DNA from 3 places in the Bacillus sp. AL-1R genome. Region 1 is predicted to be linked to each of the others. Evidence: riboswitches for the same ligand, from Rfam matches in the RefSeq annotation. Region 1 holds a riboswitch; each other region holds the start of a gene.
What was found. A riboswitch is a leader RNA that binds a small molecule or an ion and turns the genes downstream of it on or off. The one in region 1 is predicted to bind thiamine pyrophosphate.
Positions count from the first base shown of each region.

Region 2: another riboswitch for thiamine pyrophosphate. It lies ahead of ACSBO6_RS03375 (thiamine phosphate synthase); the one in region 1 lies ahead of thiT (energy-coupled thiamine transporter ThiT).
Region 3: another riboswitch for thiamine pyrophosphate. It lies ahead of ACSBO6_RS16400 (ABC transporter substrate-binding protein); the one in region 1 lies ahead of thiT (energy-coupled thiamine transporter ThiT).

Region 1 is NZ_CP197469.1:3,994,006-4,004,680, reverse strand. Features, by position in the region: gene ACSBO6_RS19145 (ABC transporter permease) at 1-265, opposite strand, end outside; gene opp4B (oligopeptide ABC transporter permease) at 280-1,245, opposite strand; gene ACSBO6_RS19135 (ABC transporter ATP-binding protein) at 1,261-2,187, opposite strand; gene ACSBO6_RS19130 (ABC transporter ATP-binding protein) at 2,168-3,193, opposite strand; gene ACSBO6_RS19125 (Dps family protein) at 3,757-4,194, opposite strand; gene ACSBO6_RS19120 (hypothetical protein) at 5,249-5,404, opposite strand; gene ACSBO6_RS19115 (WxLIP family cell surface protein) at 5,858-6,859, shown strand; gene ACSBO6_RS19110 (WxL domain-containing protein) at 6,891-8,963, shown strand; gene thiT (energy-coupled thiamine transporter ThiT) at 9,070-9,651, opposite strand; TPP riboswitch at 9,875-9,980, opposite strand; gene ACSBO6_RS19100 (low molecular weight protein-tyrosine-phosphatase) at 10,326-10,675, shown strand, end outside.
Region 2 is NZ_CP197469.1:709,691-720,365, reverse strand. Features, by position in the region: gene ACSBO6_RS03420 (APC family permease) at 1-336, opposite strand, end outside; gene ACSBO6_RS03415 (LysR family transcriptional regulator) at 468-1,367, shown strand; gene ACSBO6_RS03410 (LacI family DNA-binding transcriptional regulator) at 1,506-2,465, opposite strand; gene ACSBO6_RS03405 (H-type small acid-soluble spore protein) at 2,799-2,978, shown strand; gene bcaP (branched-chain amino acid transporter BcaP) at 3,402-4,808, shown strand; gene ACSBO6_RS03395 (hypothetical protein) at 4,990-5,250, shown strand; gene ACSBO6_RS03390 (YjcZ family sporulation protein) at 5,422-5,553, shown strand; gene ACSBO6_RS03385 (small acid-soluble spore protein H) at 5,697-5,876, shown strand; gene thiC (phosphomethylpyrimidine synthase ThiC) at 6,124-7,902, opposite strand; TPP riboswitch at 8,039-8,153, opposite strand; TPP riboswitch at 8,386-8,495, shown strand; gene ACSBO6_RS03375 (thiamine phosphate synthase) at 8,586-9,200, shown strand; gene thiO (glycine oxidase ThiO) at 9,184-10,275, shown strand; gene thiS (sulfur carrier protein ThiS) at 10,302-10,505, shown strand; gene ACSBO6_RS03360 (thiazole synthase) at 10,508-10,675, shown strand, end outside.
Region 3 is NZ_CP197469.1:3,408,450-3,419,124, reverse strand. Features, by position in the region: gene ACSBO6_RS16425 (DUF2339 domain-containing protein) at 1-1,642, shown strand, start outside; gene ACSBO6_RS16420 (GNAT family N-acetyltransferase) at 1,667-2,173, shown strand; gene hmpA (NO-inducible flavohemoprotein) at 2,657-3,901, opposite strand; gene ACSBO6_RS16410 (RrF2 family transcriptional regulator) at 4,088-4,525, shown strand; gene racE (glutamate racemase) at 4,596-5,387, opposite strand; TPP riboswitch at 5,617-5,726, shown strand; gene ACSBO6_RS16400 (ABC transporter substrate-binding protein) at 5,814-6,806, shown strand; gene ACSBO6_RS16395 (thiamine-binding protein) at 6,819-7,109, shown strand; gene ACSBO6_RS16390 (ABC transporter permease) at 7,109-7,876, shown strand; gene ACSBO6_RS16385 (ABC transporter ATP-binding protein) at 7,873-8,604, shown strand; gene ACSBO6_RS16380 (TatD family hydrolase) at 8,609-9,376, shown strand; gene ACSBO6_RS16375 (helix-turn-helix domain-containing protein) at 9,673-9,897, opposite strand; gene ACSBO6_RS16370 (GerMN domain-containing protein) at 10,098-10,675, shown strand, end outside.

The DNA.
Region 1 (10,675 bases):
CAAATATATCGCGTCCCCCATAGTCAGTACCTAACCAATGGGTTGAGGAAGGGGGCTGATAGATTGATAGAAAGTCGACTTTAACGATTTGGTCTTGGTCTAAAATAAGCGAAGTACCATACACACTTATTAATATTAGGCCAAGCACGATAAGAGAACTTAAAGCTAACTTATCTCGTCTAAATTCTGCCCAAATGACACTAAATCCAGATGGACTTTTTCGTTGCTCTGTAATATGAGTTTGATTTTCGATTTTTAATTCCATAAATTTCACCTACCCTATTCAATCCGTATACGTGGATCTACGATGCTTAGAATAATATCTGAGATTAATGTCCCAAATAGTGTTGCAAGACATGTCATTAAAACAAGCGCATTTACAACAGTAAAATCACGTAACATAACGGATTTGACGAACAGCTGCCCAATTCCTGGATAGCCGAAAATAGATTCTAAAAATACAGAACCAGCTATTAAACCAGTAATCTCATAACCTAAAAATGCAGCGATTGGTAAAAATGAATTTCGTAAAATATGTCGAGAATAAACTTTTGCTTCAGGAACACCTTTTGACCTAGCTGTTCTTACAAAATCTTTTAATTTTGTATCAATAATTTCACTACGTAAATATTGAGAAATCCCAACAGTTGAAATAAGTGCACCTGATAAAGTTGGTAAAACAAGATGATCTAATTTACTTACATAATAAGCAAACGTTCCGTCAGCAACTTGAGGGTCTACGCTACCACCCGTAGGAAAAAGATCAAAATAAAATCCAAAAACAAACAACATGACAATACCAAAAATAAATAAAGGGGTAGCAAAACCTAAATAATTGTATCCGGTTATGAGCTTATCCGCCCACGTGTCATTATAGCGTCCACTAATAATACCAAGTGGGATTGCCAGTAAATAAGTCACAAGAAAAACGCATAGGGCAAGTAATACAGTATTTCCAATACGATCACCAATTACATCTACTACATTGATTTTATGTGTATAGGAAACACCAAAATCTCCTTTTGCAACATTTTTAATCCAATGATAATACTGAACATATGCCGGATCATTTAAACCCATTTCTTCACGAATTTTTTCAATCTCTTGTGGATTAGCCTTTGGGTTGATCGATCGACCAGTTAGTGCATCACCTGGCATTGCTTTGGCTAGTGCAAAGATTAGTATACTCAAGATCAGTAGCTGAGGAATCATGATGAGTATACGGCGAATGACAAATTTTAACATATTCGTTACTCCTTTCTAAGGTAATGCTACTCGATGAGTATCTGAGATTGGTTTTAAATCAAATGGTCGACCATTTGCATCAAAGTAAGAAGAAGCATTTTGTTGATATTCCTGTCTAACTGCTTGTCTTTCTTTAATTTTTTCTTCACGAACTTCTGGACGAATATCTGGTATTGCCGCAATTAATCGTTTCGTGTAGATATGTTGTGGGTTGTTTAAGATATCTTCAGTAGTGCCTTCCTCAACAAGTCTTCCTCTATACATAACACCAATTCGATCACATAAATGGCGAATAACACCTAAGTCATGACCGATAAATAAATAAGTTAGTTTGAATTCTTCTTGTAAATCTTGCAAGAAATTAAGTACTTGAGCTTGTACTGAAACATCCAAAGCAGAAACAGGCTCATCTGCAACAATTAACTTAGGTTGTAAAGTTAAAGCTCTAGCAATCCCAATTCGTTGACGTTGCCCACCAGAAAATTCATGTGGATACTTATATAGTGACTCTTTAGATAAACCAACTTTATCAAGGTAGTAAAGTACTCTTTCACGCTCTTCTTCAGCAGTTAAATTTTCAAAGTTTCTTAGCGGTTCTGCAATTAAATCAATAATACGCTTTTTAGGATTTAAAGAAGAGTATGGGTCTTGAAAGATCATTTGAATCTCTTGTCGAAATGCTCGCAATTGCTTTTTATTTAGTTTGATTAAGTCATTGTCTAAAAACTTAATACTCCCATTAGTAGCATGTGTTAATTGAAGAATAGCCTTACCTGCAGTAGATTTTCCGCTACCAGATTCGCCAATTAAACCATATGTTTCGCCTTCTTTTAGTTCAAATGAAATTCCATCAACAGCTCGAACATGATCTACGACTGTTCGGAAAATACCACCACGAATCGGATAATGTACTTTTAAGTTATCAACCTTTAATAGAGACATTTACAATCGGTGCTCCTTTCTCGTTCTTGAAATGGAAATGCTTATAACAAGAACAACGTACATAATGATTTGGTTTAACTTCGTGCAAGATAGGTTGATTTTCATGAGCATAATTTTGAATCCATGGAATACGGTGACTGAATCGGCAGCCACTTCTAGGTAGTTTGTCTAAAGGTGGCACTGTACCTTCAATAATATGAAGTCGTTGATTTTTTGAATGAGTAGTAGGAATAGAGTTTAATAGTGAGCGCGTATATGGGTGTAATGGATTATTTAGTATTTCTTCAACTGAACCAGTCTCAATGATTTGTCCAGCATACATAACAGCAACACGGTCCGCTACTTCAGCAACAACACTTAGGTCATGCGTAATTAAAATGATGCCTAGCTTCGTTTTCTTTTGAATTTCTTTTAATAAATCTAATATTTGAGCCTGGATCGTTACATCTAAAGCAGTAGTTGGCTCGTCTGCAATAATAAACGAAGGGTTACATGCAATGGCAATTGAAATCATAGCACGTTGTCTCATACCACCAGATAATTCGTGCGGGTACTGTTTATAAGTAACCTCTGGCTTTGGAATTCCAACTTGATCTAGTAGCTCTAGTGCACGCTCTTTTTTTTGTGTCCGTGAAAGATCAGTATGGAAATCTAAATTTTCTTCAATTTGCTTACCAATCGTCATTAATGGATTTAAAGCAGTCAGAGGTTCTTGGAAAATCATTCCGATTTCCTTCCCTCTAATTTTATTTAACTTACTATCATTTAGCGTTAATAAATTTGTACCTTTGTAAGAGATCGATCCATTCATTTTTGTACGATTATTTGAATGTAGTCCTAAAATCGATAGGGCTAATGCACTTTTACCGCAACCCGATTCACCCACAATTGCAAGAACTTCATTTTCATGGACAGTCAGTGATACATCATCCACAGCAGGGTAATATTGGTTGTTTATACGAAACGATGTCGTTAAATGTTCGATTTCCAAAAGAGGTTTTGACATTTCGTGTCTCCTTTCGAGATTTTATGCGCAGAATTATTTATATATTTTGAATTTTCATAAGTATAATATTATTACGCGAATGTTTCAATATGAAAACATTTACTGTAATATCTAGTCCTTTATGACTATAATTCATTCGGAATTCCGATTAACTAGTAAATTAATAGGAAAAAAATGTGATCGTGTTTCGGTGAAAAGGTTGATAGAGTAAATAAAATAAGGGAGAGTAAGAAAAATACAAAATGAAAACGTTTTCAAAACGATAGTTGAAGTTGATTATGAAATGTGTTTGAAAACGAAGGAGAAAAATAGGGGTTTTTGTCGGAAAATGGAATAATTTTGTGGAAAATATTATTTGGATGAGCAATTTGTAGTTTGAAATTCCTAGTTCAAATTGCCTGTTTTTCACATTGAAAATTAAGAAATAGATTAAAAAAAATAAGTATAATTCTACTAATCCTCATTTATAGATAAAGAGAAATGAAAAAAGCAGTGTAAACATAGAAGGATCATTAATCCTTTTATTTTACACTGCTTTTCTTAATTTAAGCTTAAGTTTAAATTCAATTTAAGTAAGCTGTTAACATCCAAACATGCTTTGTAAGCTGTTCACGAATGCCTAATAGTAAATCATGTGTAACTGAATCATTTTCAAACTCTGCAATTTCCATACCATCTTTTAATTCTTCAATTAAATAGTTAAAGTCCTTAGCAATGTCCTGTACCATTTCATCAGAAGTAATATTTTTATTGGCTTCTTTAAGACTTGAAGTATCAAGATACTCTCTCATTGTAGCTAGTGGTTTTCCACCAATTATTAACACTCGCTCTGCTAGCTCGTCAATATGTAAACTCGCTTCATTGTAAAATTCCTCAAATTTAGTGTGTAGAGTGAAAAAATTTGGACCTTTTACATACCAATGATAGTTATGTAACTTTACAAATAGAATATTCCAATCTGCTATTTGTTTGTTTAGCACATCAACAGTCGTTTTTGAGATGGACGATGTATCCATTAAAATCCCTCCTCTAAATGATGTAAAAGATTAAAAAACCATATAAACCATCTTAACTGATATTCAGTAAAAATAGTCATGGTAATATTTGATAGCTCAGACAACAATTAGTAAAATTAACGTTAAATTGTCAATAGCATTATATTGAAATAAAAAAACTACATTTTATTTGAGTGGGAGGATTAAAAAATGATTCTTTCTTACCCAAGAAAAGTTTGTAAGTTAACGGAAAGATGAAATGAAAATGCCTTCCTTAAAATGAATAACCCCATCTCTAAGATGGGGCAGAGTGTTGAAAAATGAGCTTGTCAACGCCAATTTTTGGCTGATTTCCACTAAAGCCTTCTATGAGTAAAGAACTTTCTAATCTTTGCTGGTTTCCTTCCTCAAGAACCTGTTATGAGGAAGTATCTTTCAAATTTTCGGCGGTTTCCTTCCTCATGAACCTGCTATGAGGAAGTATCTTTCAAATTTTCAGTGGTTTCCTTCCCCATGAAGCTGTTATGAGGAAGTATCTTTCAAATTTTCAGTGGTTTCCTTCCTCATGAACCTGTTATGAGGAAGGAACTTTCAAATTTTCGGCGGTTTTCTTCCTCATGAACCTGCTATGAGGAAGTATCTTTCAAATTTTCAGTGGTTTCCTTCCTCATGAACCTGTTATAAGGAAGTATCTTTCTATTTTTCAGTGGTTTCCTTCCCCGTGAACCTGTTATGAGGAAGTATCATTCAAATTTTCAGTGGTTTCCTTCCCCATGAACCTGTCATAAGGAAGTATCTTTCAAATTTTGGGAGGTTTCCTTCCTCATGAACCTGTTATGAGGAAGTATCTTTCAAATTTTCGGCGGTTTCCTTCCCCATGAACCTGTTATAAGGAAGTATCATTCAAATTTTCGGTGGTTTCCTTCCTCATGAACCTGTTATGAGGAAGTATCATTCAAATTTTCGCTCAAATATAAACTTAAACTTCTGTTGTTCAATATTGACAATGCTTTATTTCAACAGTAAAAGAATACCCCCATCACTAGGATGGGGGGGTATTCTATGAATGCTCATTTTCTTTAGGCAGAGAAAGTTTCGGATCTATTCTAAGTGCATCATCCTTATTTAAAGCTCTTTTCAATAACAAAAATAATGAACCAGTCATACCAAGAAGAATAATGACAAAAAAGAAAAAGATGAGTACATCATAGACCAATGATAAAACCCCCTTTTAAAATTTTTCTGTAATTATATATATGAATGAAGAAAAGGACAGATAACCAAAATTCACAAAGTGTTCAAAAATTAAATGCATATTTAAAGTGTGAATAAAATATTTTTATTATTTGGTGATTGAATGAACTAAAAGATAGCGATAACAGCATTCGTAACAGTTACACCTAAAATCTGGATTAGAACACGAAACAAAAAAATAGTTAAAACTCAAACTCATTACCGTTGACTTAGGTAAAAATAGTCGTTGAACGATCGAATAGTGTCATGTTACATTTTTCACATATTTAACTGTGAGAATTTGATGGGGGTTTCAAATATAGTAGGCAAATAGTTAAACTATTTGTGTATTGCAAATAAATCGAATAAAGATACTAAACAAAAGTAATCTAATTTGCATGAATTTTTTTAGTCAAGATCAAAAAAGGAGCTATCTATGAATGTACTAAAAAAAATGATTATTATTTTCTTTCTAATAAATATTAATAACTTTCATGCAAGTGCAGCTGAAATGAATTTTGCAGTATCGCCTGTTATGCCAACTAATCAAATTGATCAGAGCAAAACTTATTTTGATTTGAGAATGAAACCAGGACAAAAACAAATCTTAAATGTTCAAATTAAAAATGATACGAATAAAAATATAGTTGTTCAGACAAAAGCTAATTCAGCGACTACAAATAGTAATGGAATTACGGATTACAGTGTTTCAAATTCAAAAGTAGACGATACGTTAGAAATACCTTTCGCTACGATTGCTAAAGTAAAAAAAGAGACAAAAATTCCAGCAAAAAGTGAGTCAACAATAGAGATTACGATTGAGATGCCGAATCAGCAATTCGATGGTGTTATATTAGGTGGACTTCATTTTAGTGAGAAAGAAGACGAAGGAAAAGCAAAAAAAGAAGATGGAAGCGTTCAAATAAAAAATAAATATGCGTATGTTATTGGTGTTTTATTAAGAGAAACCGATAAAGTAGTCAAGCCAGATTTGAAATTAAATGAAGTGAAACCAGCACAAATCAATGCACGAAATGTAGTGACAGCAAATTTACAAAATATAAAGCCAGCTATGTTAAAAAATTTGAGCGTAGATGCGAAAGTATATACAGAACATGGTGAAAAAATCCTTCATGAAACAATGAAAGAAAATCTAAGAATGGCACCGAATTCAAATTTTGATTATGCAATAGATTGGGATGACCAAGCGATTGAGCCTGGTAATTACCGTATAGAAATAAACGTCTCAGATGGTGAGCAATCATGGAAATGGACAAGAATATATACCGTTAAGAGCAATTCAGCAGAAGAACTAAATACTTTAGATCTGAACAAGGATAGTAAAATGTGGTACGTAATCGGCGGTATTTTATTCCTTTTACTAGTCATTTTTACGTTTATCTTAATTAGACGTTTAAAGAATATAGAGAAACAGTAAAGAAAAATTAATTTTGAAATGGGGAAACAAAATGGTGAAAAAAAGAAAACGTCTTTTTAAAGCAATTGTTTTAGCTTCTATTTTTGTCATCATAATGAGTGTGACAAAGCCGAATGAACTTGGAGTTAAGGGATTACTTAAACCTACTACTACAGAAGCAGCAACCTTTCCAAACTTATTTCAAAACTCTACATTTAATTTTGATAGTCAAACAACTACTTTTCCAAATTGGACATTTGTGTCGTATTTAAATAGAGGCCAAGAACTAGGTCCTTATAGCCCTAATTTTGAAGGGCAAAGTGGAGGTTGGTATAAGGTGTTTGGTGAAGTTGATCCACAAAGTTATGTTAGACCTATTTCAGGTATTGGAGGGATTTTATTAAAAGTTTTCAACACTGTAGATTCTCAAGAGTTTGTAGGTATGAAGCAAACGATTAATACAATTCCAGGGCAAACTTATACCTTAAAGTTTTCTTTTAACCTTATTGAACATAAGTATACCAAACCTAGGTATAGCTGGTTATTAAGTGATACTCTTCCTTCGCCAGTAAATGAATGGAAAGACTACACAGATCCTGAGAATATAACGTATACTTTCACCGCTATTGGAACAACAGTAAATTTTAGAATTCTTTTTGAAGACGGTGGACATGAAGCTATTGATGGTAGTGGATATCAAATCTTTCAGGTTTTTCCTGTTTCAGTCACATTGATCGATGCTCAAGCACCAAAAATAACGGATGCTATTATTACCATACCAGAAGATTACACAGGTGGTACATCATGGACCAATAAAAACACGACAATTCACTTCACAGCAACTGATGATTATGGGGTTGATCCGACATCGTACGAGGTTTCTACAAATAATGGTGCTACATGGAATAAAGATGGATTAAGTAATGCAACCTCAACAGGCGTTGATTATACAGTTTCAACCCAAGGTACGACAAATATTCAAATTAGAGTAAAAGATGATTCTGGAAACCAAAGTAATCCGGAAACTGATCCTGGAGCTAAAATTACTGTCAAAATTGATAAAGAACCTCCTATTACTAACTATGCAAACGGGCAATTATATAATAGTAATACAGCAACAAATATTACATTTAGTGATGCGCTAAGCGGTATTGATACAGCAAAATTAAATGGGACTACCATTACTTCTGGTACGATCAATCCTGATGATGGTGAACATACATTAGTCATCACGGATCTAGCAGGTAATCAAACAATTCGACACTTTACAGTAGACAAAACGATTTTACCGCCAGTTATTAATTCCATTACAGATATAAGTACAAGTATAACGGGAACAGCAGAGGCAAGTAGTACAGTAAGGATCATTTTACCAGATCAATCAATTCTAACGACAATCACTGAAACAGATGGTTCGTATTCGGTATCTATACCGCCACGGACGTTGTATGAGGGAGATGTAGTGAGGGCAACTGCAACCGATATTGCAGGGAATACTAGTACAGAAACATTTGCTACCGTAACAGCAGAAACAAAAAATCCAGTTGATCCAACAAACCCAACAAATCCAGTCGAGCCAGTAAACCCAACTGATCCAAATAATCCTCATGAACCAGGAACAAAGAGTTCATTAAGTATTGATTATGTCTCAAATTTTAACTTTGGTGAACATGAAATTTCAGGTAGTAATGAAGTTTATACTGCTCAATTAGATCAAGTAAAACAAACTTCCGATGGTTCAGTCATTCAAGTACCAAATTTCATTCAAGTAACAGACCACCGAAGAGCAAAAACAGGGTGGAAATTATCCGTACAACAAAATGAACAATTTAAGAGTGGAAATAATGAGCTATCTGGTGCCGTATTAAAATTAACTGATCCTATTTTAAACTCAACGACTGACGAGCAGTATAAACCAGTAGCCAAAACAGTAACATTGGTTCCAGGTGGAGGTGCACAGGATGTAGCTTTTGCAGATGAGGGAAAGGGATTCGGAACATGGACGATTTCATATGGTCTGAATTCATCAAATGTTACTCTTTTCGTGCCAGGAGGGGCCTATAAAGAAGTAGGAGCTAAATATAAGACGACTTTAACGTGGACTTTAGCAGATACACCACTTTAAAATCATGAAATAATTTGAAGTAAAAGGAAAAGTTAACCCCCTATCAAGCTGAATAATTGATGGGGGATTCTGTTCCTTTTTAATTTATTTGTAAAGGTTTCTATACTTATGCTGCTTGATTACGGTTCTTTTTAACATGAACAAGAACTGGCGCAGAAGAAAGTAAAATGATTAATAGAACTGCACTAATAATAAATGAAGGAACCATGTACCAAGCATTATATACTAATGAATAAAGTGAAACTGGTGTACCTTTTGGTGCGTATGAACCGTAGAAAACGATCCCAGCAATAAAGTGGCAGATGAATCGAGCAAGTGAGCCGATAAAAGTTCCTAAAATTATATAGGCTGCTGCTCTTTTTTTATTGCCATTTGTTAAGCTATTTTTTATTTGTTTATAAACAAGACCAGCTAATCCGAGACTTGTAAATGCGACAATATAGTCTAAAAATACTTGAATTGGATGAACGAAATATAGCTTTGTAACGATTTGTAGTGCTGCTAATAATAGACCAGTAATTAATCCTTCTTTAAATCCCCAACGAAAAGCAATTAGAAAAACTGGAATCATTGATAATGATACAGAGCCACCTTGAGGTGCAGTAAACAATGGTAAGAAATCAAAAACGATTGCTAGTGCTGCACACATTGCTATTTCCGCCATTAATTGAATCTTTGATGTCTTCATCTCTATTTCCCCCTTTATCTAGTGGACAACCTATGTAGTGAAACACTTTGAAAATAATGAAGTTAGCGACTAGTCGCATACATTTGTCATGCCTAGTTCGTGCGCCTTGCCCTTTGTGGAATCGAGGTATGAGGCGTGCCACTTCCACATTTCAAATTTAGGGAGATTTTAGTAGGAATAAATAAAAAAAGCAATACTGGGTAGCATGATGATCCCGGCATTGCTTTTCATCGTGCCACATCCCTACGTTAGTACTAACTAACAGGTTCAGAGGGTAAGAATAGCTTAATCTATTCACTCTCAGCCAAATGGCTCCCCTTGTGGTTTAACTTACATTTAGTTGTCTTTACTAAATATAGTCAAGGTCATTTAAAAATACAATTAATTTATCTGTAAAAATTAAAAATGTTGATCAAATTTAATGGAATTTGTGAAAGTATCGGTTCATACCTTACAAAGTTTTTTTTAGATAATCAATGAAATTATTTTAAAAAAATGAGTGTAATCATAGCTATTCTGTAAAAAATAAGCATGATAACTCTTATCTTATTTATACTAGCCATAAATTATTCACAATGGCTTGCTTTTCATTTTAAAATATACCGTGTAGAATAATACAAAAGAAACAGCTAAATTTTGGCATAAAGTGTAAATAATTTGAAGGAGACATTGAGATGATTCAAGTATTATTTGTCTGTTTAGGTAACATTTGTCGATCGCCAATGGCTGAGGCTGTTTTTCGTCATTTAGTGACAGAAAAAGGGTTAGATAAACAATTTATGATAGACTCAGCTGGTACTGGAGATTGGCATATTGGCCATCCTCCGCATAAGGGAACACAAGGTTTATTAAGTGAAAAAGGTATAAACTTCGAAGGTATGAAAGCTCGAAAAGTGACAGAAAATGACTTTAAATATTTTAGTTATATTGTCGCTATGGATGCACAGAATAAAGAGGATTTAATGAATTTAGCAAGAAATAATTGTATAGGAGAGATTTCACTACTTTCAGATTATGTTCCAGC
Region 2 (10,675 bases), 1.2 Mb from region 1:
CAGTAGTTGTAAGTAATGCCCTGCTGTACCTGCAACTGCAATTGGTCCAAAACAAACTGCAAGTAAAAAGAAAATAGCTGAGAGGTTTTTTATTTGTGTACCAAAAGCACGTTCAACAGCCAATGGTACTCCAGAATCTCCTGGAATAAGCAGACTAAGCTTACCAAACATTAGTGCAAATATTAAACTTAAACCAAGCATAATAACCCATGCAAAAATAGCATAATTACCAGCAACCACATACACTGCAGGTGGTAAAATGATAATTCCCGAACCTAAAATAGGTCCAATCATTAACCCACTGAGCAAAAGAAAACCAATTTTTCGATTCCCCACAAAGATCCCTCCAATTGTAATTGAAACAAATTGTCATCTCGTATATTTTAATTATATGAACCGAATTCTCATCGGTAAAATGAATAGTTACGATATAAACCATCGGTAAATCCGATACTTAGGAGGCTATAATGGAAATCCGTCATTTAATTACGTTTAAATCGATAGTGGATATGGGCGGGTTCTCAAAAGCTGCGGTCCATCTCGGATATGCACAATCTACAGTTACTGCACATATACAAGCGCTTGAGCATGAATTAGGAGTGCCTTTATTTGACCGCTTAGGTAAAAAAGTTTATCTGACTGAAGTCGGTGAAAACTTTTTAGTTCACGCCATTGAAATGATTCAACTCTATTCAAAAGCAAAAGATGTATTCCAAATGGAAAATGAAGAGGTAACCACATTAAAAATTGGCGCCCCGGAATCTTTAACAATCTATCGTCTTCCACAGATCATCCAAGCTTTTCGTTTAGAAAATCCAAAAGTAAATATTATGATGAAATCTGGTTCATGTTGGGAATTGCAAGATGAATTACGTCGAGGTGATTTGGATATTGGCTTTTTCCTACAGGCACCATTAACAGATTCTGATTTGTATACAGAAACACTAATAGAAGAACCACTTGTCATTTTGCTACCTCCATCTTCTGATACTAGGACACTTTCATCGTTTACACTAAATGCAAATGAAAATATCATTCTCACAGAACAAGGCAGTTATCGTGATTATTTTGAGGCATTCCTAAGAAGTAAAGGAATCGCAACTGAGTCCGGAATGGAATTTTGGAGTGTTGAGGCAATTAAACAATGTGTTATGTGTGGACTTGGAATATCCATCCTCCCACTCGTAACAGTTCAAAATGAAATGAAGCAACAAAAACTAAAAGTCATCAATTGGGATACAAATTTAGGGAGTGTATCTACGATTATGTCTTGGCATAAAAACAGATGGCAATCACGTGCTGCTAGAAAATTTATGGAAGTTGTTAGAGAACAATCACATTTATGGAATCAGTCGATCAAAAGCTAGTTTCTCTTTGGAAATAGATGCTCATGGTAAAGTACGAACAATTTGTTATTTTTTTGACTATGGCCACATTTTGAGACTATATTTGGACTTCACTATCCCTCAACCATAAAAAAAAGCTAGTTCCTCACTAGCTTTTTTTTATACGGTCTGCCGTTCAATTAACTTAAACGCAATTTCTTCTTGTGTAACATCAGAATTAATCGCTTGAATAAAAAGTTTCTTACCCACTTCCCTTAATGGAATTTCGACTGTAGTTAACTTCATTACTTTTGCAATTGGTTGATTATCGAACCCGATTATTGCTAAATCACGAGGAATAACTATTCCATGTTCATTACAACAAGTTTGCACACCAGCAGCTACTTGATCACTAGTTACTAACAAAGCTGTTGGTCTCTCTTTTAAATTTAACAAAGATTGGACAACTCTTTCACCATCTTCGAAATAATAACAATTATCAAATACGAAGTCGCTAATTATTGACTCATTATATTTCTTATGAAAATCAATATAGGCAGTCTCTCTTTGCTTACTATTCATGCCTGTTCTTCGGCCAATGCAATAACCGATTTTTCGATGACCCTTTTTATATAAGTATTCTAATGCAATCATGAAGCTATTGTAATGATCGATAAAGGTTGAAGAAATCCCTGTATTTCTCGTATCTTCAAATAAAATGATCTGTCCATATTGCTTATACGCTTCAATCATTTCAATTGAACAAATTCTAGAACAGATAATGAGTGAGTCTATTTGTTTATGCTGTAGCATCTCTAATGCTTCTATCTCTCTTTTCTCCTCGTAATTTGATTGAAATAGTACGAGCTTATAATTATTTTTTATCGCCTCATTTGCAATCCCATCAATTAGCAAGCCAAAGTACGGATGGTGCGAGAACGGAATGACTACTCCAATTAAATTCGTTTTACCTTTACTTAAATTGACTGCATTTTGATTTCGTTGGTAATTGGTTTGCTCAATTGCATTTAAGACTGCTTTTCTTTTTTCCTCACTAACATATGGTTCATCATTTAAAACTCGTGAGACTGTTGTAACCGAAACGCCGGCAATCCTCGCAATTTCTTTAATATTAGACATTTTCTCACCTTTTCTAAACTTTTTCTTGCTCTGAAACTAGTTCCATACTTTACTCTGTTCTCATAATAAAAAGGAGGTATGAATATGCAATTACTTTTTGGCTTATTTTGTTTACTATTTATGTGTAGTTCAATCTTATTTTTCGCTTACTTAGCTATCATACAACAAGAAAAGAAACGAGTTAAGAAATGACTACAAAATTAATTATGCTCCAATAATCTTCCTCTTTGCCCTATTTTACATATTCCGCAATAAAAGCACTTATTTTCTATGAATACTCTAACTTTACTATGTGAATAATAAAATAGGTTAGTTATTAAAGGAGGTAATATGATGGATACCGAAAGAGCATTGGAAATCGTAGCAGCACCTGGTATGATTAATGTAACATGCGATGGAGTACCGGTTTATATTCAGCATGTTAATAAAAATGAAGGTACAGCAAGAATTTATCCTCTAGATCAACCACAAAATGATAAAGAAGTATCATTAAGTCACTTAAAAGAACATTAAATGATAAAAAAGACTCAAAAATAAACCTCCATTAAGGAGGTTTATTTTATTTTTGAAGAAAAAACACAAAAACATAATTATTTGGACTGATTACAAATGAAACCAAAGAATTTATGATTATTTAAGAGAATAATTATTACTTTTGGCACAGCCTCTATTTATTTCAATTTAACCTAACCACTGGGTACTCAGTAATATGTCGAATTTACTACATATTTTTTAAAAAATTGAAAAAAAAGTCGAAAAATTCTTTGAATATTTCAATAAGTGTGTTATCATAAAAATCACTTAAGAGACAATCTATAATATTACTTCGGAGCTAATTGTCAGAATTTTCTATTTTTTAAGGTAAAATTAGAAAATAATTAACTTTTTAAATAGAAAATTAAAAAATTACTAAAAATAGGATTAGAGGAGGCTCATATGAATTTATTTCGAAAAAAATCAGTTACCAGTAGTTCGCCTAGTTCACTTAAACAAGTTCTAGGAGCGTTTGATCTTACAATGTTAGGTATCGGTGCCATCATCGGTACAGGTATATTCGTATTAACTGGCGTAGCAGCAGCTGATTACGCCGGTCCAGCACTTATTCTTTCTTTTATTATCGCAGGTTTAGCTTGTACATTCGCTGCACTTTGTTACTCTGAATTTGCATCAATGATTCCAGAGGCTGGTAGCGCTTACACTTATAGTTATGTTGCTTTTGGTGAAGTCATCGCATGGATATTAGGTTGGGATATGGTATTAGAGTATGGACTTGCATCTTCAGCAGTTGCAAGTGGATGGTCTGGATACTTCCAAAGTTTATTACACGGTTTTGGAGTAAATCTTCCAACAGCTTTAACAAGTGCATTTGATCCCTCTAAACATACTATTATTGATTTACCGGCAGTAATCATTGTTTTACTTGTAACGTTTATTCTTACTAGAGGTGTTCGAGAGTCAGCAAAACTTAACACGATCATGGTAATTGTAAAATTAGCAGTAGTTGCACTTTTCATCGTAGTAGGTGTTTGGTACGTTGAACCACATAACTGGACTCCATTTATGCCAATGGGCTTCCATGGAGTAACAGCTGGTGCTGCTGTAGTAGTATTTGCTTACTTTGGATTTGACGCAGTATCAACCGCAGCTGAGGAAGTTAAAAACCCTCAACGCAACTTACCAATCGGTATTATCTCTGCTTTAACAATTTGTACAATCTTATATATTGTCGTTTCATTAATTCTTACTGGTATCGTACCGTTTGATCAATTAGGTGTTAAAGACCCTGTTGCTTTTGCACTAGCATTTATCCACCAAGATTGGGCTGCTGGATTCATCTCACTAGGCGCAATCATCGGTATTACAACAGTATTAATCGTAATGATGTTTGGACAAACTCGTCTATTCTATGCAATCAGTAAAGATGGTTTATTACCAGGTAAATTATCAAAAGTTAATAAGAAAACTTCAGTTCCTGTAACAAGCACTTGGGTAACTGGCGGATTAGTTGCTTTATTCGCTGGCTTAATTCCATTAAACAAATTAGCTGAATTAACAAATATCGGTACTCTTTTCGCTTTCTCTGCTGTTTCTCTTGGTATTCTTGTATTAAGAAAAACTCGTCCAGACTTAAAGCGTGGATTTAAAACTCCTTGGGTACCTGTAGTACCTGTATTAGCTGTTGTATTCTGTGTATATTTAATGCTTCAACTTTCATCATTTACTTGGAAAGGTTTCGTAGTTTGGTTAGTAATCGGTTTAGTAATTTACGTAGCATACGGATATAAAAATAGTAAACTAAACAATAAAAATAAGTTTGATAAGGATTCAAATCAAACTGCATAAGTAATAAAATAATCTGCAAAAGTATAGAAATCCCACTATAGTAACCTATAGTGGGATTTTGTTGTCTGTTACATATTTTCCTAAACAATCTAGAATAACTATAGATATCTACAGCAAAAAAAATTTATGATATGATACGACTTAAGAAATTTTAATTTTCGAATGAACAGGAGCTGTTAAAATGTTCCCATTAAAAAATTATTATGAATCATTTATTAAAAAAGATCTTATTGGAGTGAAACGAGATATCGCACTAAAACGACTAAGTAATTTACTTGCTTGTCAAAAGATTAGTAAAGATACAAAAGAAGTAGTGCATATTCGATATTTTACTTGTACCGAATCACTCCAGCCTACTGACAATTATTTAGGTACAATTGCTGTGAAGTTTCAAAATGGTTATGTAGTTGAAACAGCCATTTCACTTCCTAAGGAAAAATAAATCATTTATTAAAACTTACGTCTAGGTATAAGCCTAATTACATTATAGACTAGTTTCATAGTTGGCAAAAAAACATACGATACATTATCCACCTCTCCTAATTGTAATTTCAATTAGTTCATGACCCTAAGGGAGTTTTCCCTTAAATATCGTATGAAGGAGGTCACATGTATGAGTACTGGACATCACGGACACCATCTTAACGGTTTTGCTTTAATCGTTGTTCTATTCATCTTATTAATCATTGTTGGAGCAGCTTGCTGGTCTGGATATGATGGATATGGATATGGACACCACTGGTAATCAATAAAAACTATAAAACTCCTGTTAAATTTTAACAGGAGTTTTTTTTTTATATAAAAACTTGTACTTGAATATGAATACTCAGGGTATCCCCTTGTTAATAATATGTTAGGTTTCTATTTTTAATTAAGAGGAGGTTCCTTATGAACAAACAACGCGCTCAAGAAATTGCTTCTTCACCTGAGATGGCTAATGTGACATATAATGGAGTGCCAATTTACATTCAACATGTTGATGAGACAAATGAAACTGCCAGAATCTATCCGCTAGGTCAACCAGATCGAGAAGAAGAAGTTTCAATCAATAGTTTGTCAGAACATTAATTCTTGAGTAAAAAACAAACCTCTTTATTAATGAGGTTTGTTTTTGCTTTGTTACTCCATATTACCAACTTAAGCTTTCGATTAGATTGCATTTAAGGCATTCTTGTATCGTATCTTTTTTCTGGAAATCATGCACACAATTTTTTTGAATTGTGTGCAGTTCACTTTTTAATTGATTCATATTTCTTTCTAGATTCTTTATTTCGTTTATGATTTCTTCTACCCTATTCATATAAGGCTCACACCCTTATTGATAGATTTCTCCGCCTTGTTTTCTAAATTCAAGTGCTTTTTCTTTCATTCCTTCTTCAATGGTTGAATCATTCTGAAGTTCTTCTTGTTTTACTATGTCTCGAATATCTTGTGAGATTCTCATACTACAGAATTTTGGACCACACATTGAACAAAAATGTGCTGTTTTAGCCCCTTCAGCAGGCAATGTTTCATCGTGGTATTCAACTGCTCTTTCAGGATCAAGAGAAAGATTAAACTGATCACGCCATCTAAATTCAAATCTTGCTTTTGAAAGTGCATCATCTCTTTTTTGTGCACCGGGATGTCCTTTTGCTAAGTCAGCTGCATGCGCCGCTATTTTGTATGTAATAACACCTACTCTTACATCTTCTTTATTTGGAAGACCTAAATGCTCTTTCGGAGTTACATAACAAAGCATCGCAGTACCAAACCAACCAATCATTGCTGCACCGATTGCTGATGTAATGTGATCGTAGCCAGGAGCAATATCAGTCGTTAACGGTCCTAATGTATAAAATGGTGCTTCCTGACAAATTTCTAATTGTTTATCCATATTCTCTTTAATTAAGTGCATTGGTACATGTCCTGGTCCTTCAATCATAACTTGAACATCGTGTTTCCATGCAATTTTTGTTAACTCGCCTAATGTTTCTAACTCGGAAAACTGTGCTTCGTCATTTGCATCGGCGATTGAACCTGGTCTCAGACCATCTCCTAAAGAGAATGTTACGTCATAACGCTTCATAATTTCACAAATTTCTTCAAAATGAGTATATAAAAAGTTCTCTTTATGGTGAGCTAAACACCACTGAGCCATAATAGAACCACCACGAGATACAATTCCTGTTACTCGTTTTGCTGTTAATGGAATATAGCGTAATAATACACCCGCGTGAATCGTAAAATAGTCTACCCCTTGTTCCGCTTGCTCGATTAGAGTATCTCGAAACACTTCCCAACTTAAATCTTCAGCAATTCCATTAACTTTTTCTAGTGCTTGATAAATCGGAACTGTGCCTACTGGTACTGGTGAGTTACGGATGATCCATTCACGTGTTGTATGAATATTCTTCCCAGTTGAAAGATCCATCATCGTATCTGCTCCCCAACGAGTAGCCCATGTCATTTTTTCTACTTCTTCTTCAATCGAAGACGTGACAGCTGAATTACCTATATTGGCGTTTATTTTCACATGAAAATTACGACCGATGATCATTGGCTCACTTTCAGGGTGATTAATATTCGATGGAATGACAGCTCTTCCTTTTGCAACCTCATCACGAACAAATTCAGCAGAAACATTTTCTCGAATCGCAATAAATTCCATCTCAGGTGTAATAATCCCTTTACGAGCATAATGCATTTGAGTAATATTTTGATTATCCTTTGCACGTAACGGTTTTCTTTTTAACCCTTTAAATACTTCAACATTTTGTTGATCTGTCTCTTTTCGATATCCATTATCTTCAGGCTTTATTTCACGCCCTTCATACTCTTCAACATCATTTCGTTCGATTACCCAGTTTTGTCTAATCGCCTTAAGTCCTTTTCGAATATCAACTGAGCTAGCTGAATCTGTGTAAGGTCCACTTGTGTCGTATACTCTAACTGGAGCATTTTCTTCTTCGCCAAAAGTGCCAGTTGTTGGGCTTAATTGAATCTCACGCATTGGCACCTTAATGTCAGGTCTAGATCCTTCAACATACACTTTCTTACTCCCTGAAAAACTAGACATGATAGAAAAATTCATTTCATTTACAGAATTGTTCATTTGATTTCATTCCCCTTTATAATTTGATTAAAAAGGACGAAATCCAATCCATTCAAAGCATGAAAAAAGCCGGCGTCTTATTTTAAAGACCCGGCTAAGTGTTAGCAAAACTACATTAACAATTAGATAATCATTAATGAAAAATTTCTAACTTCCCCACGCTGGTATGAACCAGATCAGGTCCTGAGGGTTAAGAAACTTAATAACGTTTCTCTCTCAGCCCAAATAATTGGACACCCCTAGTCAATCGATTAAATTGTTCAAACTAAATATAAACCCGCAAATTTAAAATGTAAATGTTTTTATTTCCCTAAATTTTTACAGAAATCCCAAAATAAAAAAATTATGGTTTTTTTATACTCTCAAAAACACTTGAATTCACTACACTTCAAGCCATATTTCTAGTAAAAAAATGGACTAGTAAAAAAATTTAGTATTGAATATTATTTTTTATATGCTATGCTAAAATTAATTTTCATACATATTCATCACTAGGGGATCCCTTGATAAGGGCTGAGAATAAAGTAGTTACTTTTAAACCCTCAAAACCTGAACAGGCTAGTACCTGCGTAGGAAAGTGGCGCATTTTATATTTTTCTTCGCGTGTAATGTAACCACTTTCTTTTTTTTAGGAAAGTGGTTTTTTTGTTTGAAAAAATCTTGAAAATGAAAGAGGCTGGGACATGGAACTTATTGCAATTACAGATGATCAGCACTCAGTCGAAGTACTTGCTACAAAAATAATTCAAATAATCGATGCAGTCGACTATGTACAAATTCGCGAAAAGTCCAAAACAGCAATCGAGCTACTATCACTCTTAAATCTACTAAAATTAAACAAAGTAGATATGAAAAAAATTGTTTTAAATGATCGTTTAGATATCGCTATTTTCTCTAATCTATCAAATATTCACTTACCAGGACATGGTCTTCCTCTTGTTGATGTAAAAGAATATTTTCCTAATTTACGAGTAGGAAAATCAGTCCATACACTAACTGAAGCAATACAGGCAGAAAATGATCAAGCTGACTATATTATGTACGGTCATTGCTTTGAAACTAAGTGTAAAAATGGATTAACACCAAACGGGATTGAACTAATTCCTGAAATGAAAAAAACGTTAACGATACCGATCTATGCAGTCGGAGGAATATTACCTGAACATATCCAAGTTCTAAAAGAGAACGATATAGATGGTATAGCTGTAATGTCTGGCATATTTTCTGCCCGAAATCCTCTAGAAGCTGCGCTGCAATATTTTGAAAGGTGCAAATTTGCTTATGAACAAGAAATTTGATGTTGCTGTAATTGGTGGTGGAATAATAGGTTGTTCAATAGCTTATTATCTAGCAAAAGAAAACATAAATGTCGCAGTTCTTGAAGGTCAGCAAGTTGGACAGAAAACAACTAAAGCTGCTGCTGGAATGCTTGGTGCCCATTCCGAGTGGGATCAATCTGAGTCATTTTTTTCATTTGCTAGAAACAGTCAATTAACTTATTTTCACCTTAGAGAAGAATTAAAAGAACTTTGTGGAATTGATATTGAACTTAAAAATGGTGGCATTTTCAAACTAGCTTATACAGATTTAGAAAAAAAACAATTAACTCCGCTACTCACTCAAACTTCAGCGCTTTGGTATAACCAGGAGGAGTTAAAAAAACAGATACCTGGAGTCCATCCTAGCATAATTGGAGCAGCTTATATTGAAGACGATGTAAATGTATTACCTGTTTCTGTCTGTAACGCGTTTTGCAAAGGTGCTCAAATGTTAGGTGCATCTATTTTTGAATATACACATGTGTTTCAGATTCAAAAAAACGATTCACATTATTTAATTAAAACAACAAATGGCAATTTTGAAGCAGAAACGATTGTAATTGCAAGCGGCGTTTGGAGTAATTCATTGTTTCAACAGCTTGGATTACATCACGAAATTATTCCCGTTAAAGGTGAATGTATCTCGGTCAGAAGTGAAAAAGTTGCTTTAAAACACACTCTTTTCCATGAACAAAATTATATTGTTCCAAGAAATGACGGTCGCCTTGTGATCGGAGCTACGATGGTGGATAACGAATGGAATGAGAACCCTAGCTTAAAAGGGATTGAGTCATTAATACAAAACGCTAAAAAAATGCTTCCCGAAATTGAAGAGATGAAAATTGATTCTTTCTGGGCAGGATTACGACCGCGAACGCTCGACTATCATCCCTTTATAGGAACTCATCCAGAGGATGATCAAATCTTATTTGCGACCGGCCATTTTAGAAATGGTGTTTTACTTGCACCAGCAACTGGAAAATTAATTCGGGATTTGATTCTTAAACAAAAAGTCGATCATAGCTGGATTGAAGCATTTAAAATCAATCGTTAACTTTAATGATTTGGGGGTGTAGACATTTGGAAATAAGATTAAACGGAAAGAATATCGAAATTTCCAGCAAAACTTGTACAATTCAGGATCTGCTTAATGAATATCAATTAGAAAACCGAATTGTTATTGTCGAAGTTAATAAAGAAATTATTTATAAAGAGCAGTATTCATTAACTAATCTCTCTAACGGAGATTCTGTAGAACTTATACATTTTGTAGGTGGTGGCTAATCATGTTAAAAATAGGAAATCATACGTTTCATTCAAGATTATTATTAGGAACAGGAAAATACCCTTCATTTGAAGTCCAGAAAGAAGCTGTTGAAGTATCGGAAGCTGAGATCCTAACTTTTGCTGTTAGACGAATGAATATTTTTGAGGAATCTCAACCAAATTTTCTT
Region 3 (10,675 bases), 590 kb from region 1:
AAAGGTAGAAAAGCTTGAAGAAGAAGTGAGAGAGATGAAGAAAAAAATTGAATTTCTCTTAATCACAAAGGAAACTTCAGACGAAATTAAACAAATAAATCAACCTAAAGTAAATAAACCTAAACCACAAAAAACAGTTAGTAGACAGGTAAAAGTAACAGTAGAAACTGAAAAGGTTGACTATGAAGCGCTTATTTTTCAAAAGTGGTTACCTAGATTTTTTATATTTATTTTCATTCTTGGAGTAATGTGGGGGTTTAAAGCGGCATCAGATTATGGGGTTTTAAACAAATATGCAAAAGTAGGGATTGGATTTGTTATAGCAATCGCTTTATTCTGGTACGGTAATCGTCAAATGAAAGCTAATCGATCAACACTCGGCCAATCATTAATTGGTGGCGTGTTACCTGTATTATTTTTAACTACATTTGCTATGCATCATTTATATCATATGGTCGGGTCAACAGTTGCATTTTCCTTTCTAATTGTTTGGGTATGTATTGGTTTTTATTCTATGAATAGATATAAATCAGAAGTTATTGGATTAATAAGTATAATAGGGGCTGTTTTTGTACCATTTCTAGTTAAAAGTGATTCGCCAAACTATTTATTTTTTTCAATCTATGAAACCGTAATTTACTTATGCTTTATATTTTATGCGACATTTAAGAAATATAAATTCATCTATCTTTCGTCTGCAATATTATTACATTTATCTTATTTAATTGTTGCTGTAGTTAATTTTAATACGAATGGAATTGAGTATTTCGCATTAAGTATTATCGTTCAACATATTAGTTTGCTAGCTATATTGATAAAATCTAAGTTTACTATTAAAAAACAAGTATTAATTCTTCACACTAGTTTTATTTTAACTATTGGGTGGATCTTTAGTGCATTTGAAGATCAGACTAGAACATTGATTTTAATCTTTTTATGTGTAGGCTATTTATTCCTTACTTTTTATTATAAAAAGAAATCGGATTTTTTCTTTGGATTTTCGACGAATTTTATATTAGCTCTTTCATTCTTATGTTTGGACAGTGTTTCAGTAAAATTACTCTGTACTGTATTAATCATTCAAGCAGTATCAAGTTATATATTTTATTTAAGATATCGAGATGTACTCAAATTAATTATAGCTGCCCTTACATTCATTCCTGTAGGGATATCCATTTTATCGGTTGGAATCGATTCTTTTTGGTCTGTTGAAACATTGAATTGGCTAGTGTTAATTATAGCTCTAATTGTCATTACAATTTTGGCTTATAAAAAAGAAGACGAAAAACAATTTATTTTATTAAGCAGTTCTTTATTAATTACGGTAATATTGATTGCTTTTATTACACAAATTGTTCAAATTCTTGCAGTAAATCTATCTGATAATATGATTCGATTATTAATTAATATAAGTTGGATCTTGCTTTCAATTGTAGCTATGATACTTGGTAATATGAAAAAGTTTAAAGTATGGACTTATACTGGGATAGGTTTATTATTACTGACGCTAGGAAAACTTGTATTAATAGATTTACCAAATATTACATTAATGGTTAGAGCTGGTTTATTTATACTACTTGGCTTGATTGGATTAGTTATTTCTAGAATATTTTTTAAGGGAAGTAATAGTCAAAAACAATAAAATTTAGTATACAGGAGTATTTTAATGCTAATCACTGAAACTAAAAACTTACTATTAATGACGTTTACTAAAGAAGCGATGGTTTCTGTTTTAAGTGGATGTAAAGAATTGGAGTTTGAAAATCAATTTTATCCATTCGCTAATGGGTGGCCAATTCAAGTATATAAAAATCTTTTCCCATATAAGATTTCTCGTTTTCAAACGCATCCTTCTGAAGAAAAATATGAAGGGATTATCATTCATAAAAAAGATCGAGTAATTATTGGTGATATGGGATTTAAAGGTGGTCCTGATGAAACTGGGATTATGGAATTAGGCTATAGCATTGCACCTAGTTATCAAGGAAAAGGTTATGCAACTGAAATGGGTAAGGCTTTTTGTGAGTGGGGTTTGCAGCAAAATCATGTGAAAAGAATATCTGCTATTTGTTCCATTTATAACCATGCTTCTATTAGAGTTTTAGAGAAAATTGGCATGATAAAAGTAAAAGAAGAAATTGAAAAGTATTATTGGATAATAGATAAAAAATAAATTAAGATTTTCAATTAATAGAATGATCAATTCTTTTAAAAGAAGGTGGGCTTATTCTTACAACAAGAAATACACCGATCATCTTTATGGTCATAACTAAACGTGAATTTGGTCGATTTTTTTTGTACGATCTAATGATAAGCGGCTTAGTATATGGTTCACTAAAAAAATACTACTCAAGCGATCTAATCGCAATTTTTGGTAGCTTCACAATACCGACAGTTTTAAAAAGAATGGCTATATTATTGGAGCAGAAATAAAAAGGATGCTCGATTAAGAGCATCCTTTCAGTGTGTCGACAAAGTACAAAAAATCTGATTTTCAGACTGATTGCAAGCGCTTGTCTTTCGAGGCGCGAAGCCTGGTGAGGAGCGGAGTTACCCTAGACGGTAATGAGCACCGCAGACAGGCGAAGTAACGAAGAAAGCGAGCGTTTTCGGGCAGTCTGAAAGGATGCTCGATTAAGAGCATCCTTTCTAAATATTAACCTTGATGTACAGTGTTTTTAGGTTCAGTGTCTAAATTCATTGCTGGTCCGAAGAATTCGTAATGAATTTGTGTATCTTTAATTCCTAATTCTTTTAAGTTTGTTATAATCGCTTTTAAAAATGGTACTGGTCCACATACGTAATAATCTGCATTGTCAGATTTAACATTGTTATTTAACCATTCTGCATCAATATAACCTTGCTTTTTAAAGTTATTATTTTGAAGATCTTCCTTAGAAGGGTTTTCATAAACAAATGATAAATTGTAATTTGTTAATTGCTCTTTTAATTGGTTTAATTCATTTGCAAATGCTTGTAATTTACCGTTTCTTGAAGCGCTTATGAAGCTAACTTTACGATTTGGCTGATTACTTGCAATTGTCTTAGCCATACTGATTAATGGTGTAATTCCAACACCACCGCTTAAGAAAACAACATCTGAATCAATGGCAGTATTTAAAGTAAATTCACCTGCTGGAGCAGTAATCTCTAATGTATCACCAACGTTTACTTGATTGTGTAGGAAGTTTGAGAATTTACCTAGTGGTTGATTTTCTTCAGCTTCTTTTTTAACTGAAATTCTAAAGTGATTTTTACCTGGTGCATCAGATAAACTATACTGTCTGTTTGATAAATATTCTTCACCAGGAATTTGTGAACGAACAGTAATGTATTGACCAGGTAAAAAAGTAGGAACTGATGAACCATCTTTAGGAGCTAAGTAGAATGATGTTATTACATCGCTTTCTTTAACTTTTTCAATGACTTTAAATTCTTTAAAATCAGTCCAACCGCCTTCTTGAGAAGAAGCTTCTTCATACATTTCTTTTTCAATATCGATAAATACTTGAGCAATAATTCCATATGCTTCTGCCCAAGCACCTAGTATTTCATCAGTTGCAGCATCACCAAGTACTTCTTTAATTGCCCCTAGTAAATGTTGCCCTACGATTGGATAGTGCTCTGGTTTAACTTCAAGACTGCGGTGTTTATGCGCGATTTGCTTTACTACCGGAATAATTGTTGCTAGTTTATCAATATTCTGTGCTGCAGCTAAAACAGTATTTGCAAGAGCGGTTTGTTGTCTACCTTGTTGTTGATTTGTATGATTAAATACATTTAATAGTTCAGGATGATTAGTAAATAAATTTTTATAGAATACTTTAGTAATTTCTGTACCTTTTACTTCTAAGACAGGAACTGTTGACTTAATAATATCAGTTGTTTTTTGAGATAGCATGAAAAATCCCCCTAATCACGTTTTAAAGTAGTATTGTAAATACATCTTTATCTTAGACCTAGAATTAATTTAAAGCAATATACGAAATACATCTTTTTTGGTTTTTTTCGCAAAAAGACATAAAAGTTTAAAAAATGTTCACAATTATGCTATGATAAATCATAAATAAGACAGTGAGGACAAGTTATGCGTTTAACAACTTATTCGGATTACTCTCTTCGTGTACTAATATTTCTAAGCTCAGAGCCACGTGAAAAATTAGTTAATATTAAGGACATCGCTGAAGCGTATGATATTTCTAAAAACCATTTAATGAAAATAATTTATAATTTAGGTAAGATGGGCTATATTGAGACTATACGTGGTAGAAACGGTGGAATTCGTTTAGCTAAATTGCCAACAGAAATAAATATCGGTGAAATAATTCGTAAAACTGAAGAGGACTTTAATATTGTAGAATGTTTTGAACATGGCAATACTTGTGTTATTACACCTGTTTGTTCTTTAAAACATATATTCAACAATGCATTAGAACAATTTTTAAAAGTTTTAGATCAATATACACTAGATGATATCGTAAAGAACAATGCGATGCTTAAAGATTACTTTTCAAGTAAAGAATAAATTTTAAAACACAAAAACCAACAAAGATGTACTTTGTTGGTTTTCTTCATTTTATATGTTCTATAGACTTTTATAGTTTAATATACTTTACGTTTTCCAGTGGTTCTTGGAATAAAGATGAAGCTATTTTACGAAAAATCGTAGGATCCCCAGTTGTAAAAAATTCATGTGAAGTGATTTCAGAGTTAGATAAAATATTTTGTTGATCAAGTATTGCACTTACTTCTAAAGCTGTTTCATCGCCCGAACTGATCAGTTGGACGGATGGTCCCATCACTTTTTGAATGATTGGACCGAGTAATGGGTAATGCGTGCAACCAAGTATTAAAGTATCAATATTTGAATCGATAAGTGGTGCAAGGGTGTGTTTAACAATCTCAAATATTTCAGGTTTATTGTAATCCCCATTTTCAACAATTCCAGCAAACTCTGGGCATGCCAATCCTTCGATTAGTACTTTATCATTAATCCGCTTTAGTGCAGAATGATATGCTTTACTATTAATGGTAGCATTCGTTCCAATGACACCGATTCGATCATTTTGTGTTAATTTTATTGCTGCTCTGGCTCCTGGGCGGACAACACCAATGACTGGTATTTGAAGTTTCTCTCGCATTTCATTTAAGACTACTGATGTTGCTGTATTACAGGCGATGACTAACATTTTTATATCTTTCTCCATTAGAAAATTAGTCATTTCCCAAGTGAATTCTCTAATTTCTGTATATGGTCGTGATCCGTATGGACATCTTGCTGTATCGCCTAAGTATAAAATGTCCTCTTTAGGTAATTGTCTTATAATTTGTTTGGCAACTGTTAAGCCTCCAACACCTGAGTCAATGACCCCGATTGGTTTATTCAAAAAATCCCCTCATTTTACAAAAAATTTGTTGATGTAGTATATTCTTTATTCATTTAAGATTTTACTATAAGAAATGATATTTTTGTTTATCATTCTCTTTTAATAAATATTAAAATTTCATAGTTTCATTGCGCTTATTAACAGAGTATTAAAACATTTAAACACTAGTTAAAAATAATTCGTAAATACAATCATTATCTGTTATATTAATGAGGAAAGTTTATATATGAGAAAAATGTGGAGGGGCCAGTGTTGCTGGCTGAGATAGCATCCTTAAGATGTTGACTCTTAGAACCTGATCTGGGTGATGCCAGCGTAGGGAACAGTATCTCTTTTTAGATATGTTTTTTACAGCGCATTTACGTCCGGGTTCGTACCCGGACGTTTTCTTTTTTTATAAACAAAAACCAAAAGGGGATATAGATAATGAAAAAACTAGTAGTATTTTTAGTGGCTATTTGTTTAATGTTAACTGGATGTGCTCAAGACAAAACTGCCACTAATAAAAAGACAAAGCAATTAAAAAAGGTGACTGTCGTACTAGACTGGACGCCAAATACAAATCATACGGGGCTTTTTGTTGCTAAGGAAAAAGGTTACTTTAAGGAACAAGGGCTTGATGTAGATATTATCAGCCCGGGAGAAACAGGGGCAGATCAATTGGTGGCATCTGGTAAAGCGGATTTTGGCGTTTCTTATCAGGAGTCAATTACACAAGCGCGAGTTCAAAATGTACCAATTGTATCAATTGCAGCAATTATTCAACATAATACTTCTGGATTTGCATCACCAGTGAATAAAGAAATTAAGTCTCCAAAAGATTTCGTTGGAAAAACATATGGTGGATGGGGTTCACCTGTTGAAAAGGCAATTTTAAAATCGCTTATGGCAGAAGAAAATGCGAATGTTAATAAGTTGAATATTGTGAATATGGGTGATGCTGATTTCTTTACTGCAGTAAAAAGAGATATCGATTTTGCTTGGATTTATCAAGGATGGACAGGGATTGAAGCAGAACTTCGCGGTGAAAAATTAAACATGATCTATTTAACTGATTATAGTAAAAAACTTGATTACTATACGCCAGTTTTAGCTACTAACGAAAAAATGATTAGTAAAAACCCTAAAACAGTAAAAGCGTTTGTGGCTGCAGCATCAAAAGGATATAATTTTGCGATCGATAACCCTAAAGAAGCCGCTTCGATTTTAATAAAGGATAATCCAGATTTAGATAAAAAATTAGTGGAAAAAAGCCAAGAATGGTTAGCATCTAAATATAAAGATGATGCAGACCGATGGGGTGAGCAAAAGTTATCAGTTTGGAAAAACTATGCAGATTTCTTAGCTGAAAATAAATTGTTAGAAGGAAACTTTAAGCCAAAAGAAGCATTTACGAATGATTTCTTACCAGCGAAATAAGGAGGAGCAAAAATGCAAACTACTTTAATGAGTGTCCAAATTATACCGAAAACAAATAATATTGAGGATGTTATTCCAGCAGTGGATGAAGCAATTAAAATTATTGATGAGTCAGGTGTAAAATATCAAGTTCAACCATTGGAAACAACTATGGAAGGTGACTTGAATCAATTGTTAATGGTTGTTCAAAAAATGAATGAAAGAATGATTGAAATAGGTTGCCACAATGTTATTACTCAAATGAAAATACTTTATCAACCAAAAGGTATTACGATGGATGTGTTAACGGAGAAGTATCGTTAATGAAATCTAAACATATAAAAGGATGGCAACCAATTGTTGTCATCCTGCTTTTTTTAATTTGTTGGCAGCTAAGTATTAAAGTTTGGAAAATTGAATCTTGGTTATTGCCAGGACCAATCGCAATCTTTAAAGAAGGAATGAAATCAACTAGTTCATTACTTCCTCATATTTCTTCTACAATTCAATTAACGATTATTGGTTTGTTAATTGGTAGTTTATTAGGATTTTTAATAGCATTTCTATTGCATTTAATCCCAGGCGTTAGGGAAGCTTTTTACCCATTATTAATTCTTTCTCAAAATGTACCAATTATTGTATTGGCACCGCTATTAATTATTTGGTTTGGGTTTGGTGTATTACCTAAATTAATTATTATTTCTCTTGTTTGTTTTTTCCCAGTTACAGTTTCAGCATTGGATGGTTTTAGACAAACACCAAGTGAATTAATAAATTATATGAAAATGGCAGGGGCAACCAAATCACAAATTTTTTGGAAAGTTGAGTTGCCTTTTTCTTTACCTTCGATTTTTTCTGGCTTAAAGATTTCAGCGACATATAGTGTAATGGGGGCAGTTATTTCAGAATGGCTAGGAGCGAAATCTGGAATTGGAGTGTATATGACTTTAGCTTCATCTTCATTTAGAACAGATCGAGTATTTGTTTCAATTTTTATTATTATGTTTTTAAGTATGCTTTTCTTCTTCCTAATAGTCGTAATTGAACGAGTTACTGTTAAATGGAAAGTTAAAGGGGAGAATCGAAAATGACATTACAAGTGGAACAATTATCAAAAAGTTATAGTAGTCATCAAGTGTTAGATAATATTTCCCTTTATGTAAATGAGGGGGAATTTGTATCAATTTTAGGTCCATCTGGTAGTGGGAAGAGTACGTTGTTTCACCTTATAGGCGGTTTACTAAAACCCGATTCTGGTGAAGTTAAGCTAAATGGGTCAATCATAAATGGAGAACTTGGCCATATTAGTTTTATGCCACAGGATCATTCATTACTACCTTGGAGAACAGTCTTAAAAAATATTGTTTTATCACAAGAGTTAAAACATAAACCCGATGAAAAATTAGCAAGAGACTGGCTTAAAAGAACTGGTTTAGAAAACTATGAGAATGCTTACCCGCATGAATTATCTGGTGGTATGAAACAAAGAGTTTCATTTTTAAGGTCATTACTAGCACCGCAGTCGTTTATGTGCATGGATGAGCCATTTTCGGCATTAGATGAATTTACTAGACTAGACATGCAACAATGGCTCATATCAATTTGGGAAGAGCAACGAAGATCAATTTTATTAGTTACGCATAATATTGATGAAGCGTTGTTAATGTCTGATCGAATCTATATATTTTCTGATAAACCCGCCAAAATAAAAGAAGAAATTATTGTGCCATTTCCAAGGCCACGCAAAAAAGAATTATTACTAAGTGACGAATTTACGGAATATAAAAGAAAAATCTATTTGGCTTTAGAGAAGGAGTAATACGATGAAAATGATAGATGCTCATATTCATTTAGATTCTTATGATACTAGTCAAAGAGAAGAAATATTATCTAATTTAGAAAGACATGAAATCGAAGCAATTATTTCTGTTTCAATGGATTTAAAATCTAGTAAAGAAAATTTAGCGTTAAAAAAACAAAATAATCGTGTACATCCAGCATTTGGATTTCATCCTGAACAACGAATTCCTTCTGATGAGGAAGTTGATAAATTAATTGAATGGATTATGATTCATAAGGATGAAATGGTCGCAATCGGAGAAGTTGGATTACCATATTATAAGAATTTAGAAGAACAGATTGATTACGCCCCTTATATTCAATTACTAGAAAAATTTATCTCACTTGCAAAAGAGTTAAATAAACCAATCATATTACATGCAGTGTATGAGGACGCTGAAACTGTATGTAATCTATTAGAAAAATATATTATTAAAAAAGCTCATTTTCATTGGTTTAAAGGGGATGATCATACAATTAAACGGATGATAAAAAATGAGTATTTTATCTCAATCACACCAGATGTTTTATATGAAAATGAGATTCAAGACCTAGTAAAAAAGTATCCTTTAGAATTAATGATGGTAGAAACAGATGGTCCTTGGCCATTTGAAGGGCCTTTTGCGAATGAATTTACACATCCTAAATTTATGCATCATTCAGTTGCAAAGATCGCTGAGTTAAAAGACATAGATTTATCAGTAGCATATAAAACTTTATATGAAAATACTAAGAAGTTTTATAGTATTTGAAATAAGAAAATCGTTTTCTAACTGGAAACGATTTTCTTTTTGTTTTTTTATAGGTAAAAAAGTTCTAAAATAAAATCCCCCTATAGCAGAGAATCTATCTTAATTTACAGATAGGCTTTTTTATCTACTATAAGCAGGATATAAAGTAAAACTTTCAAAATTTAGATAATCAGATTCTTTTACAGGCAAGAAAATAGAGAAATGTAAATCTTTAGTTTCAATGTAAATACTATAACCGGCATGTCGTTTAGAATGCCGGCAGTATGTTGGTTTGTAGAAGTATTTCTACAAAATAACTACAATTCAAGCTCTCCCATACGAAGAAGCTCTATAACTGCTTGTGATCGCCCCTTAACCCCAAGCTTCTGCATTGCATTTGAAATATGATTTCTCACAGTTTTTTCACTTATAAAAAGCTCTTCAGCAATTTCTCTTGTAGTCTTATCTTGAACAAGAAGCTCGAATACTTCTTTTTCACGCTTTGTGAGTGTGTGCTTTGTTTGATAGTCTCTATCCTTCAACTGTGCTAACCCTCCTTGCTTGACCGAGCTGTTCTTCGGATGGGTATTCATTTAGTCTTTTTATCATATGAAAGATAGGTCTTTTAGGTGAATATTTCCAGTAAATTTAGAGCTAGATTTAAATTATTTATTTTTTTCTATTTAGCTTGTTCTAAAAAATGTACAGGCTCGTATAAATAGTAAAAAAGCGTGGGGGGAGTATGTTGATGAAAAAAAGATTGTTAGTAACAGCGGCAGCGGTATGTGGAATCGCAACTTTGAGTGGATGTAGTTTGGTCCCAACGAAATCTTCAACTGATATTGATCCACCTAAAACTGTAGTTTATAAAAGTGATCAACCTTCAAAAGAAGTAGCAAAGAAGGAAGAAACGGTAAAAAGGGAATTATATTTACTTGACCGTAATGGTTATGTTGTACCACAAACCTTCCAATTACCTAAATCTACCAGCCTAGCTAAACAAGCGTTAGAATACTTAGTAAAAGATGGTCCTGTTACAGACGAATTACCGAATGGTTTCCAAGCAGTTTTACCTCCAAATACAGAAGTTCTAGGTGTTCAAACTCAAAAGGATGGTACAATCATTGCTGATTTTTCACCAGAATTTAAACAATATCGTGCTGAAGATGAATTAAAAGTATTTCAAGCTGTTACTTGGACGTTAACTCAATTTGAAAATGTGACAAAGGTGAAAATTCGAGTAAACGGAAAAGAACTAGCATCGATGCCAGCAAATAAGGCTCAAATTGGTGATGGGTTAACAAGAGATGATGGAATAAA